DNA from 4 places in the Pontibacillus salicampi genome. Region 4 is predicted to be linked to each of the others. Evidence: riboswitches for the same ligand, from Rfam matches in the RefSeq annotation. Region 4 holds a riboswitch; each other region holds the start of a gene.
What was found. A riboswitch is a leader RNA that binds a small molecule or an ion and turns the genes downstream of it on or off. The one in region 4 is predicted to bind S-adenosylmethionine.

Region 1: it holds a riboswitch for S-adenosylmethionine, as region 4 does, so the genes downstream of both, metK (methionine adenosyltransferase) here and ACFFGV_RS20765 (DUF2292 domain-containing protein) in region 4, are expected to answer to the same signal.
Region 2: it holds a riboswitch for S-adenosylmethionine, as region 4 does, so the genes downstream of both, ACFFGV_RS18590 (methionine ABC transporter ATP-binding protein) here and ACFFGV_RS20765 (DUF2292 domain-containing protein) in region 4, are expected to answer to the same signal.
Region 3: it holds a riboswitch for S-adenosylmethionine, as region 4 does, so the genes downstream of both, ACFFGV_RS09720 (methionine ABC transporter ATP-binding protein) here and ACFFGV_RS20765 (DUF2292 domain-containing protein) in region 4, are expected to answer to the same signal.

Annotation. Positions count from the first base shown of each region.
Region 1 is NZ_JBHLTP010000008.1:126,917-130,061, forward strand. It holds gene pckA (phosphoenolpyruvate carboxykinase (ATP)) at 1-909, opposite strand, end outside; SAM riboswitch class I at 1,208-1,316, shown strand; gene metK (methionine adenosyltransferase) at 1,638-2,837, shown strand.
Region 2 is NZ_JBHLTP010000013.1:635,103-638,247, reverse strand. It holds gene ACFFGV_RS18600 (MetQ/NlpA family ABC transporter substrate-binding protein) at 1-182, opposite strand, end outside; gene ACFFGV_RS18595 (methionine ABC transporter permease) at 201-866, opposite strand; gene ACFFGV_RS18590 (methionine ABC transporter ATP-binding protein) at 856-1,869, opposite strand; SAM riboswitch class I at 2,005-2,113, opposite strand; gene ACFFGV_RS18585 (pyridoxal phosphate-dependent aminotransferase) at 2,182-3,145, opposite strand, start outside.
Region 3 is NZ_JBHLTP010000008.1:27,417-30,561, forward strand. It holds gene ACFFGV_RS09705 (thioredoxin family protein) at 6-320, shown strand; gene ACFFGV_RS09710 (hypothetical protein) at 459-788, shown strand; gene ACFFGV_RS09715 (TlpA family protein disulfide reductase) at 783-1,199, opposite strand; SAM riboswitch class I at 1,441-1,549, shown strand; gene ACFFGV_RS09720 (methionine ABC transporter ATP-binding protein) at 1,689-2,717, shown strand; gene ACFFGV_RS09725 (methionine ABC transporter permease) at 2,707-3,145, shown strand, end outside.
Region 4 is NZ_JBHLTP010000024.1:128,523-131,667, forward strand. It holds gene ACFFGV_RS20755 (DUF2515 family protein) at 1-69, opposite strand, end outside; gene ACFFGV_RS20760 (AEC family transporter) at 303-1,214, shown strand; SAM riboswitch class I at 1,634-1,742, shown strand; gene ACFFGV_RS20765 (DUF2292 domain-containing protein) at 1,881-1,997, shown strand; gene ACFFGV_RS20770 (phosphoadenylyl-sulfate reductase) at 2,098-2,826, shown strand; gene cobA (uroporphyrinogen-III C-methyltransferase) at 2,857-3,145, shown strand, end outside.

The DNA.
Region 1 (3,145 bases), on a different contig from region 4:
TTCCTCATCAAGGACGACATTCTCTAAAACGGAGCCAAAACGAATGGCATCAAATATTTGAGGTTCATTTTCTCTGGAAAGATTCACGCACTTGGCATAGCAGCCGCCTTCAATATTAAATACACCACGGTTGGACCATGCGTGTTCATCATCCCCAATAAGACGACGATGGGGATCTGCAGAGAGAGTTGTTTTCCCAGTTCCAGAGAGTCCAAAGAATAATGCTACATCACCTTCTTGACCGATATTGGCACTACAGTGCATAGAAAGCACATCCTGCTGTGGCAGAAGGTAATTCATAACAGAGAAGATGGACTTCTTGATTTCTCCTGCATATTCCGTTCCGCCTATTAGAACAACACGCTGCTTAAAGGAGATGATAATAAACGTTTCAGACGTCGTTCCATCAATCTCTGGAACCGCTTTAAAAGTAGGGGCAGAAATAACGGTGAAATCACTAGTATGAGTAGCCAATTCTTCTTCACTTGGGCGTATAAACAGCTGCTGTGCAAATAGATTATGCCATGCAAATTCGTTAATCACTTCCATAGGGAGACGATATTGCGGATCAGCACCTGCAAATCCTTTAAAGGAATAAATCTCATCCTGATTACTTAAATGATGTAAAACCTTTTCATATAAATGTTCAAACGTTGTTTCGGATATTGGCTGATTAACTTTGCCCCAATCAACCTTTTGTTCGGTTACATCATCTTTTACAATAAACTTATCATTAGGGGAGCGACCTGTGTAACGTCCAGTTTCTGCCTGGATAGCTCCAGTAGCAGTTAGGCGTCCCTCTTTGCGAGACAAAATCTTTTCTACTAATTCAGCAACGGATAGGTTTTTTCTTACCGTATCCTGCTCCAGTAATTCTCTAAGTATAGATTGTTGATTCACCGTTTTCATCCAGAACCCGCCTTTATTAAATAGTATGGGAATGATACATAAAAGAAATAAAACGTTTCCTTTTTAAAAGGATCAACGCATCATAATGTGTCGGTTTAATGTAAGATTAGTATAACACATTTAAATTATTAGTCCACACTAATTATTAAAATGAAACAATTTGTTCATATAATACAGGGAATTAGACCAAGTAAAGGTCATGAGTAGAGGGCAAATGAAGGGTGGGAGTAGGAGGAAAACCTTACTCTCAGTTGACATTACCTGTGTAAAACGTTATGATAAGTCGCGAACGGAATCTATCTTATCCTGAGTTGGTGGAGGGACAGGCCCGAGGAAACCCGGCAACCGTCACGATAAAGGTGAAATGGTGCTAACCTGTTGCAAGGTATAACCTTGAACGATAAGAGCGAAAGGATCCTTTCCCTTTGCTCGAAATATGGGAAAGGTTTTTTTATACGCTAAAAACCATCATGTTAGGTAGTAACAGTTATGTTGAATCACAACTGATTAACCAATGCCGATACCATGTATTGGTCTTTTTCTATTTTAATACTGTTTCTTCCTTTTATATATGCACAAGCAAACATTTATGCTCATAAAGCTAGAAGAAGAGATCATGTAGGGCGCTTATACACTCTACTGTTCCTGTGTTATTAAGAAAGTCTTTAATAATTAGCAACAAGGGAATAAGTTCCGTTTGAAAATGTTCTGAAGGAGGAGTATGGGGAATGGCAGCAAACCGCCGCTTATTCACATCGGAATCCGTTACAGAGGGGCATCCCGATAAAATCTGTGACCAAATTTCTGATGCTATTTTAGATGAAATACTGAAAAACGATCCTAACGCTAGGGTTGCTTGTGAAACGACTGTAACGACAGGTCTGGTATTAGTATCAGGGGAGATATCTACTAATACGTATGTAGATATTCAAACCATCGTGCGAAATACCATTAAGGAAATTGGCTATACTCGTGCGAAATACGGCTTTGATGCAGAAACATGTGCTGTATTAACCGCAATTGATGAGCAATCTCCTGACATTGCTCAAGGTGTGAACGAGTCATATGAAACTCGTGAAGGTCAGATGAGTGATAAGGAAATTGAAAATATAGGAGCAGGAGACCAGGGGTTAATGTTTGGTTATGCAAATAACGAAACTCCTGAATTAATGCCTTTACCAATTTCTTTGGCGCACAAATTAGCGAAGCGGCTCTCCGATGTTAGAAGAGATGAGACGTTAGATTATCTTCGTCCAGACGGTAAAACACAAGTAACGGTAGAGTATGATGAGAATGACCAACCATTGCGTATTGACACCATTGTCATATCTACTCAGCATCATCCTGAAATTACATTAGAACAAATTCAGCGTGATCTAAAGGAGCAGGTTATTAACCCGATTGTTCCAAAAGAATTGTTAGATGATAGTACGAAATACTACATTAACCCCACTGGTCGATTCGTTATTGGAGGGCCACAAGGAGATGCTGGTCTGACTGGTCGTAAGATAATTGTGGATACGTACGGTGGATATGCTCGTCACGGTGGAGGAGCATTTAGTGGTAAGGATGCTACGAAAGTAGATCGTTCAGCGGCTTATGCTGCTCGATATGTTGCGAAAAATATTGTATCGGCAGGACTTGCTGATGCATGTGAAGTTCAGCTCGCATATGCTATTGGTGTTGCCCAGCCTGTTTCCATATCCATTAATACATTTGGAACTGGAAAAGTAACCGAAGAAAGGCTAGTGGAAGCGGTTCGCGAAACATTCGACCTGCGTCCAGCAGGTATAATAAAAATGCTGGACCTTCGTCGCCCAATTTACAGAAATACAGCTGCATTCGGACACTTTGGCCGAACAGACGTTGAATTCCCTTGGGAGCAAACAGATAAAGCAGAAGTATTGAAGCAGCTCGTTACTTCCTAAAAAAACATGCTGTCGAGTCAATCTCGGCAGCATGTTTTTTCTTGTTAGTCCGACAAAATGTCCTGTTTTGTTTGCTGTATAGCGGCCTTATGTGGAAGGCTTGAAGGCCAGACTTCATCGATACTGTTGCTGAAAGGGGAGCCTTTTCTCATAAAAAATTTTTTTAATCCAAGTCTTCTGCTATCTCTCCATTATATGAATCAACAACATCCATATTGTTATTTGTCTTTAATAAAAAAAATTGATAAAATGTAGTGTTTGGTTTTCTTATTATGGAAAGGTGTAAGGTGAAACGAAACTGTATTTAG
Region 2 (3,145 bases), on a different contig from region 4:
ACCTCATACCCTTTTTCCTCCAATATCGGTTTGATAGCCTTATTTACCATATCACTATAGGGTCCGGCTGTTGCTCCAAACGTAATCTTCTCTTTACTTGCTGATGATGCTCCTTCTTCTCCTCCACATGCTGCAAGGATTAATAGTAAACTTAATAAAAGCAAGCTGGTTAATTTTTTCATCTTCTTTCCTCCCGTGTATTATCTTTTATCTACTCTTTTGGAGAGAGTGTCTCCAGCGTACTGAAGGATTTGCACTAGTAATATTAAAATGATGACAGTGGTGAACATGACTGTGTTGTCATATCTGTAGTACCCAAATCGTATGGCTAAATCACCAATTCCACCACCGCCAACAATACCTGCCATGGCGGAATACCCAATTAAACTTATACTTGTTATTGTAACGCCACTAATGATTCCTGCTTTTGCCTCTGGTAACAGAATGTCCTTGATGATAAGCCATGGTGATGCACCGGTTGATATGGCTGCTTCTACTACCCCTTTATCTACTTCCCTTAAGGATGATTCTACAATACGGGCGAAGAATGGAATGGCTGCTACGGACAAAGAAACCGAAGCTGCTGTCGGTCCAATCGTTTTCCCAACAATTATTTGGGTGAAAGGTAATAGAAATACCAATAGAATAATAAATGGAATCGATCTCACTAGATTTACGACAGTTCCTACAAATGATTTAATCACTTTGTTCTCTAAAATAAGTCCTTTATCAGTTACATATAATAAAATACCAAGAGGGAGACCAAATAAAACAGCAATACCAAGTGAAATCCCTACCATGTACAAGGTTTCCAGAAATGCTTGTTGAAGTTCTGGTAATAGACTCACTAATGAATCAGGCAGCATCATGCAGCACCTCCAGCTTCAATAATCTGTTTTGCAAGTAATTCATTGCTTGCTGCACATCCTCTGGTTCTCCTGTTAGCTCCATGACGAAAATGCCTAATGGTGTATCTTGAATATACTCTATCTTCCCATGAAGAATGTTGCCTTTCACCAGGAAGGATTGAAGCATATCTGACACAATTGCTTCCTCTGCAACATCTCCCTTGAACTGAAGCTTTACAATAACCCCTTCACGACCTTTTGTTATTTTATCTGGTAAGCTAAACTGTAGCACACTCTCTATAAAGGAGGTGGTGAGTGCATTCTGGGGATTGGCAAATATGTCGTACACCTGACCCTCTTCCACCACTTTTCCATCTTGCATAACCGCGACCCGATGGCAGATTTCTTTAACCACTTCCATTTCGTGAGTAATGAGTACAATCGTGATTCCAAGCTCCTGGTTTATCTTTTGAAGTAGTTTCAGGATAGAGCGAGTAGTCGTTGGGTCTAAAGCCGAAGTTGCCTCATCACACAAAAGAACATGAGGGTTGTTGGCTAGAGCACGCGCTACTCCTACACGCTGCTTCTGTCCCCCACTCAGCTGAGCAGGATAGTGGTCCTTATGCTGTTCTAAGCCAACCATGTTCAATAGATCCAGTACTCTCTTTTCTCTATCTTGAACTGGCGTATTAGCTGCCTTTAGTGCAAACTCAACATTTTCATATACTGTCTTTGCGGAGACAAGGTGGAAATTCTGAAAGATCATACCTATTTTCTGTCTGGCCTTTCTTACTTGTTTAGCAGAAAGATTCGTTAATATCTGACCATCGATAGAAATGGTCCCCGATGTTGGTTGTTCTAATAGATTTAAACACCTTAGCAGAGTGCTTTTCCCTGCTCCACTATACCCTACGATGCCGTAAATCTCTCCTTGACGGATGGACATAGACACATTATCTACACCGATAATGGTGTTGTGCTTGGTCTGGTATTCCTTTGTAATATTTTTAATTTCTATCATCTTAATCCCTCCTCTTATTCCAAATACCCAACAACACAGCAAAGCAGCAATTCGCTAAAGCATTAATGAATAGCAAATACAAGTTCTCCTTTGAAACCAAAAAAGTCCCCTTTCATCTGAAAGAGGACTATTTGCACCTTATCTTTCAGAATGAACGCCTCATTCTGCAGGAAGAAGCACCACTCCATTGCGGAAGGTTGCTGGACGTCACAGGGCCTGTTCCCTCAGTCTCTCTTGATAAGTTTGTATTCGTTTTTTATGGATAGTTTACATCTTAATTCGTTTTGAATAGTTTGTCAATTTCTTTTGTCATTATTTTTGAGTGGAATATTGCTTCAAACGATCTAATGCCTCATAGATAAGTGCATCACTATGTACCAATCCAAGCCGCACATACCCTTCTCCATATTGACCAAACCCAATACCAGGAGCTACTGCAATACGTACCCGCTCTAGCAAGTCATCCGCGAAGGATTCAGATGTATGTCCATCTGGTACTCTCATCCAAACAAAAAAGGAACCTTCCGGTGGAATAACTCCCCACCCCTGCTCTTGAAGTCCATTCACCAAAATATCTTTTCTTCGTTGATACATGCTGACAAGCTCCTGTACGCTCGCTTCAGAATCTAGCAGCGCTGTTGCAGTGGCTTCCTGTAACGCTCCAAAAATACTAACAAAGTAGTTGTCCTGAATCTTTTCAATAGCTTCAATGACACTTGGATTACCAACAGCAAACCCAACTCTCCATCCAGCCATGTTAAAGGTTTTGGACATCGTGTACATCTCTACTCCAACATTTTTAGCACCAGGAACCTGCATGAAGCTAAGCGGTTTTTCTCCATCAAAGCCAATGGCACCATAGGCAAAATCATGCACGACACAAATATCGTGCTCATCCGCAAATTGAATCGTCTCTTCAAAAAAGCTTTCATCTGCCATGGCCCCAGTAGGGTTATTAGGATAATTAATAAACATTAACTTAGAACGATCTACTATACCTTTTGGAATAGCGGAGTAATCTGGTAGAAATTGATTTTCTTCCAGCAGCGGCATTGGGTGCATTTCTGCATTAGCTAGTGCTACACCAGACCAGTAATCCGGGTACCCAGGGTCTGGCATGAGAGCGACATCCCCTTCATCTAAATAACACTGACTAATTTCCACCAGCCCGATTTTACTCCCAAACATAACAGCTACCTCTGACTGAGGGTCGAGCTCTACCCCATATTCCTTTTTGTAAAAGGTTGCGATAGCTTCTTTTAAGAAGTCATATCCT
Region 3 (3,145 bases), on a different contig from region 4:
ATAGAATGCAGGAAATGGAAGATAATCCTCTTCAAATATTAGATGAGCAGTCCTCTACTTATACCATGACGTTTATATACAGTCCGTTTTGTGGGACGTGCCATGTAGCCAGAAGGATGTTGGATACATTAGAAGCAGCTAAGCAGCACACGTTATTTAACGAGTTGAATGCATCGTACCATCCCGCATTTATGGGAGATTTTCAAATAGAAAGTGTCCCTTGCTTGTTAATCACAAAAGGAACAGAACTGCAGGAGAAAGTATATGCGTTTCAATCTGTACCGTACCTGTTAGAGATAGTATCTAGATATAAGTATTGAGAACACCCCCATGCGAAATATTGCATGGGGGTGTTCGACAATATTTATTATTTCTCGGGAAATACTTCGACAGAAATTGTGTCTATTACCTGTTACCATAAGAGAAAATATTGCTCTATGAACACAGGGGGTGTGTTGATGGATAAAGAAGTATTACAGAATTGGGTTGAGCGTATAGAATCACGATCTGACCTTTTTCCTCTAGTTATGGATAAAACATTATCTGTAGCCTTCTTTAGTGGTGAAGAACAGCTGTTTGTTATATTTACAAATGGTTCTTGTATTACATCCACATCTGCACCAAATCAATTAGATATCATGATTGAAGCAAAACCATTCATTCTTAAAGACATATGGCAGGGGACTTGTAGGTTATTGAGTGTCCCTAATCATTTAATTAAAATGAATGGCAGTTATAAAAACTTACTGTGGATAGAATCTCTCTTCCATTTGGCTAGACCATTATAATAATTTATTTCCAATGGCTTGGACAATATCCATCATGTTGGCTTTGTCACCAAACTGTTCTACGAGTTCTCCTTGCTTATTAATGAGGACTGTAGTCGGAACACCTTGACACTGATACACATCATACGTTTTTCTCCCATCATCTAGCAGTGTAAGTTGTGACAAATACTTATTAGCATAAGTGATGCCAGCCTGCTCATCTCGTTCTCGTCCTACTACATTTATTGTTATCATTTCGACGTTGTCATGATCCATGGAATCATACAATTGCTCCTTTTTCGGTAAATCACGAGCACTGTCTGGACACCAGGAGGCCCAAAACGTAAGGATTACATGCTTGCCACGGAAGTCCTCTAAATGGTGAAATCGCCCATCTATAGATTGCAGCTCAAATGTCGGTGCTTTTTTCATGTACACCACCTTCCTTCCATTAAATATACCTATACATGGCATCATAGCACATGTATCTTTGTATGCTAAATAATTCATATTTTCTTATATAGTGCTAATGCATATGTACTATAGTATATAATGTGTACAAATTGCTAAGTGGTTATAAAATTTTTAGGTAAAAGGATTGACCGTTCCAAAGTACCATGCTAGAATGTGAAATAGAAATCGACGGATTAGTACGTTAATTGAATAAAGAAAGCTCTTATTACGAGAGGCGGAGGGACTGGCCCTATGAAGCCCGGCAACCATCAAACCTAGTTTGAAAGGTGCCAAATCCTGCTAAGTTGGATGACTTAGAAAAATAAGAGGACGAATCTACGCTTATATAAGCCTTTCTGTCCTCTTGACAGAAAGGTTTTTTTGTTAGCAAATACCGTTGATGGAATAGATTGAAACAAAAAACCAAGTATAATTATGAGTTTAGTCTATAAAGGAGGAAGGTCAGCCGTGATATCTATTAAGAATCTACAAAAGGTATTTACATCTAGTAGCGGCAGCGTCCAAGCGGTTGATGACGTAAGTCTTGATATTGAGAAAGGCGAAATTTATGGGGTAATAGGATATAGTGGTGCAGGTAAAAGTACCTTTATCCGTTTATTAAATCGTCTAGAGGATCCAACTAGTGGGGAAGTTATCATCGACGGTCAAGATATCGCCAAGTTGAGAAATGGACAGCTTCGAAAGGCAAGACAAGAAATTGGCATGATATATCAACATTTTAATTTATTATGGTCAAGAACGGTAAAAGATAATATTGCTTTTCCACTGGAAATCGCAAAGGTTCCCAAAGCCGAGATAAACAAACGCGTTCAGGAGCTAATTGATCTTGTAGGACTTTCAGGCAGAGAAGACTACTTTCCTTCTCAATTGAGTGGAGGGCAAAAGCAAAGAGTTGGTATAGCTCGTGCCCTTGCCAATAACCCCAAGGTGCTGCTTTGCGATGAAGCTACTTCCGCGTTAGATCCTGAAACAACAGATTCCATTCTGAACTTGCTGACTGATATTAATAAGCAGCTAGGTTTAACCATTATACTCATTACGCATGAAATGCATGTCATTAGCAAAATCTCCAATCGAGTAGCCGTCATGGAGGGTGGGCAAGTAGTGGAAGAAGGAGATGTTCTAGAAGTTTTTCGTCATCCGAAACAGAAGGTGACTAAACGATTTGTCCAACAAGTTATGGGAGATAAGGAACAGGATGACGCTTTAGAAGCAATTGTAGCCGAATATGAGAGTGGTACAGTATTGAGATTACATTTCGTTGGCGAGAAAACTAACCAAGCTGTTATTAGTGAGGTCGCCAAACAATACCCTGTCGCTGTTAATATTCTTCAAGGTAAAATAACGCAGACACAAAAAGGCGCATACGGTACGCTTGTAGTTCACCTTACAGGGGACGATGATGATATACAAAAAGCAATTCAATACATCTCAGAAACATCGGTAGAAGTAGAGGTGAATCCAAATGTGGAGTAAGTTATTTCCTAACGTAGTTGGTCAGGAATTGTGGGATGCGACGAAGGAAACCCTGTATATGACTGGGATTTCAGTGCTAGGAACTTTCATTTTAGGTATATTATTGGGGTTATTATTATATTTGACAACGAAGAACGGAATTTGGGCTAACAAGCCACTTCATTTTATTGTTTCAACCATTGTCAATGTTTTTAGAGCTATCCCGTTTATCATTCTCATTTTGCTGTTATTCCCATTCACTGATTTCTTAATAGGTACCATTAGAGGTCCAAATGCTGCTTTACCGGCGTTAATTATTGGAGCTTCTCCGTTCTATGGAAGGCTTGTAGAAATCGCCTTGCGGGAAGTGGATAAAGGAGTCATCGAGGCAGCGAAAGGGATGGGTGCGAAAACATCAACGATAGTTTTCAAAGTATTACTCCCAGAAT
Region 4 (3,145 bases):
GATGTGCTGGAGATGGTTCAATAGCGACTTTAGCTCCTTCTTTTTCAACTTTATTTTCTGGTTAAGCATAACTCCTTCCCCTTTCTGGTCGCAGTGTATTACTTCAGTATATTAAGAGTCTTTGTAATTCATGAGCGTCTCCTTCTTCCAACCATAACTTGACGTTGCAGTTAGTTTTTCGTAGCATATATCTTGTTGTTAACGTACGGTTTAAACATTTTGTAAAGGTAAAGCACAGTTTAAGTAATGTGTAGCTCTATTTGCTACAATCAGAACATAGTAGTGGAGGAAGGGGGACAAGCATGGAAAGCTTTAATAGTCAATTTCTATACTCGATTCTAATTATTGCACTTGGGTATGTGCTGAAGCGTTCTAATCTTATCCAGGAACGAGATGGTGAAGGATTGTCGAGAATTGTCTTTAACATTACCTTGCCGAGTCTGTTAATTATTACGTTTCATGATATTACCATTGATACTTCGTTGATTTTACTCATTATCATAGCCATCGTTTATGGAGTGGCGCAAGCGGTGCTCGGGCTTATCGTCTTTCGGGATAAATCTCAGCGAACGAAAGGGATGCTTTCCATGATGGTGCCCGGTTTTAATATCGGGCTGTTTGCTTTCCCTCTTGTAGAAGCTATTTGGGGCCAAGAAGGTCTTAAGTACTTCGGCATGTTTGATTTCGGCAATGCCCTCATTGTATTTGGGGTGGTGTATGTACTAGGAAGTTACTTTGCGGATGAGAATGAGCGGAAAGATTTAAGAGATGTCATGAAGAAAGTATCTAAATCTGTTCCGTTGCTTACCTACATCATTGTTTGTACGATGAACTTTACGAACATCCCCGTACCTGGAGCAATATTGGAGGTTGCGGGAACGATTTCAGTAGCAAATATGCCTTTATCATTGTTGTTATTAGGGATATATTTGAATTTCTCCTTTGCGAAAGGCTCCTTTGCTACCATTGCGAAATTATTATCGTTACGCTATATCGTTGGTTTAGCAGTAGGCGTGGCGCTATTCTTCCTATTACCCTTTGAAGATATGTTCAAATATACCTTGCTAATGGCATTGGTGCTTCCTATATCGATGTCGGTACTTCCTTATTCCGTTGAATTCAACTATGATCAACGATTTGTAGGAACAGTGTCTAATATGACCATTGTCATTAGCTTTTTTCTCCTTTGGGGATTAGGGTATATGATTATATAAATTAGAAATGCTCCTTGGCGGGAGCATTTTTTTTTGCTCTTTGCGTGACCGATGTAGATGGTAGGCTGATTCCTTATAACGAGGAGGTAGTGGAAGACTTGGATTCAAGATGGTTTTCAGGAATGGGTCCTATCCGTTTATCAGGGAAGGGATGGCCTGGAAAGCGGAGCTATTTCCGACCACTCAACTCGCCTTTCAGCAACGGACCAACATTATCTCGAATCCAAGTCTCCCACATAAGGGCGCTTTACGGAGCTACAATCACATTCATTTTGGAAGGTTTTTTTATGAAATGTTAGAAAGACGTTTGCGACTGCCATGACAATGTTATGAAGCGGGAATATTAAATACCTATAATCCTGATAAAAAAACTAGGATTGACTTTTTAGACAATTCAGTATAGAATAGCAGAAAATAATATCTTATCCAGAGTGACGGAGGGAACTGGCCCTGTGATGTCCGGCAACCTGCATGCTTCGAGCAAGGTGCTAAATCCAGCAAAATGACCATCATTTTGGGAGATAAGGTTTGGACGCTCAAACGACCATCTGCCTTTCCGAAATGGGGGAGGCAGTTTTTATGTATTCCAGTTTGATGAACTGTAAATTGACAGGTGAATAAAGAGGGGGCGCAATAACGTTGAAGAAAGAACAGGATTTCGACCACATTGCGAAAAGAATTGAAGAAATGATTCAGTCCATAGACTATGGATCCGTTACCGTTGTGATCCAGGACGGGAAAGTAGTACAGCTGGAAAAACAGGAAAAAGAACGATTACGATAAAAAATGCTGACTAGAAAAACTAGAGGCGATTTTAATCCTAAAGGAATATAGTGATTAAAGTCGTTTTTTTATTATCGCAAACCACTGAGGAGGTGTAGGAATGAGTACACTGCTACATGCTAATTGGCAAGATCAAACGTTACCGACATTTGATATTATGACGCGCGAAAAAGGTGCGATGGAAGTGCTGGAGTGGGCTTACGAACAATATGGAGAGGATATAGTCTATGCCTGCAGTTTTGGTGTGGAGGGCATTGTTCTTATTGACCTTATATCCCGAGTAAATCCATCGGCAAAGATTATATTCCTGGATACCGGTATTCATTTTGCAGAAACGTATGAACTAATAGAAAAGGTGAAGGAACGGTACCCATCCTTACAAATTAAAAAGCTGCATCCTAAGCTAAATTTGGATGAGCAAGCGGAGCAATATGGCCATGAGCTTTGGAAGACTAATCCGACGTTATGCTGCAATATGAGAAAAATCCAGCCATTGGAGCAGGAGCTTTCCCAATATTCAGCGTGGATTTCCGGCTTGAGAAGAGAACAGTCTCCATCTAGAAGTAACACGGATTTCCTTAATAAAGACGACAAGTTTGAGTCAGTAAAGGTATGCCCGCTCATTCATTGGACGTGGGATGATGTATGGGAGTATGTGCACACTTTTGATTTGCCGTATAATCCGCTGCATGATCAAGGCTACCCGAGCATCGGCTGTCAGGTCTGCACAGCGAAAGTGTTAAATGATGGCGACCTGCGCTCCGGCCGCTGGGCGAATACTGGTAAGACAGAATGCGGCCTTCATAGCAATAATGCAAGCCAGCTATAATAGATAGTCACCGATAAAGGGGGTATATGGATGGGAAAAGTATATCTAGTAGGAGCAGGTCCAGGTGACCCTGACCTCATAACAGTAAAAGGGCTAAAGTGTATTCAGCAGGCAGATGTCATCTTATATGATCGGCTTGTTAATAAGGAGTTATTAGACCACGCGAAGTCTGATGTAGAGTTAATCTATTGCGGGAAGCTGCCTAATTATCATCCCATGAAGCAGGAGACCATAAATCATTTTCTCGTTAAGCATGCACGAAAAGGGAAAGTAGTCACCCGCTTAAAGGGGGGGGACCCGTTTGTGTATGGAAGAGGGG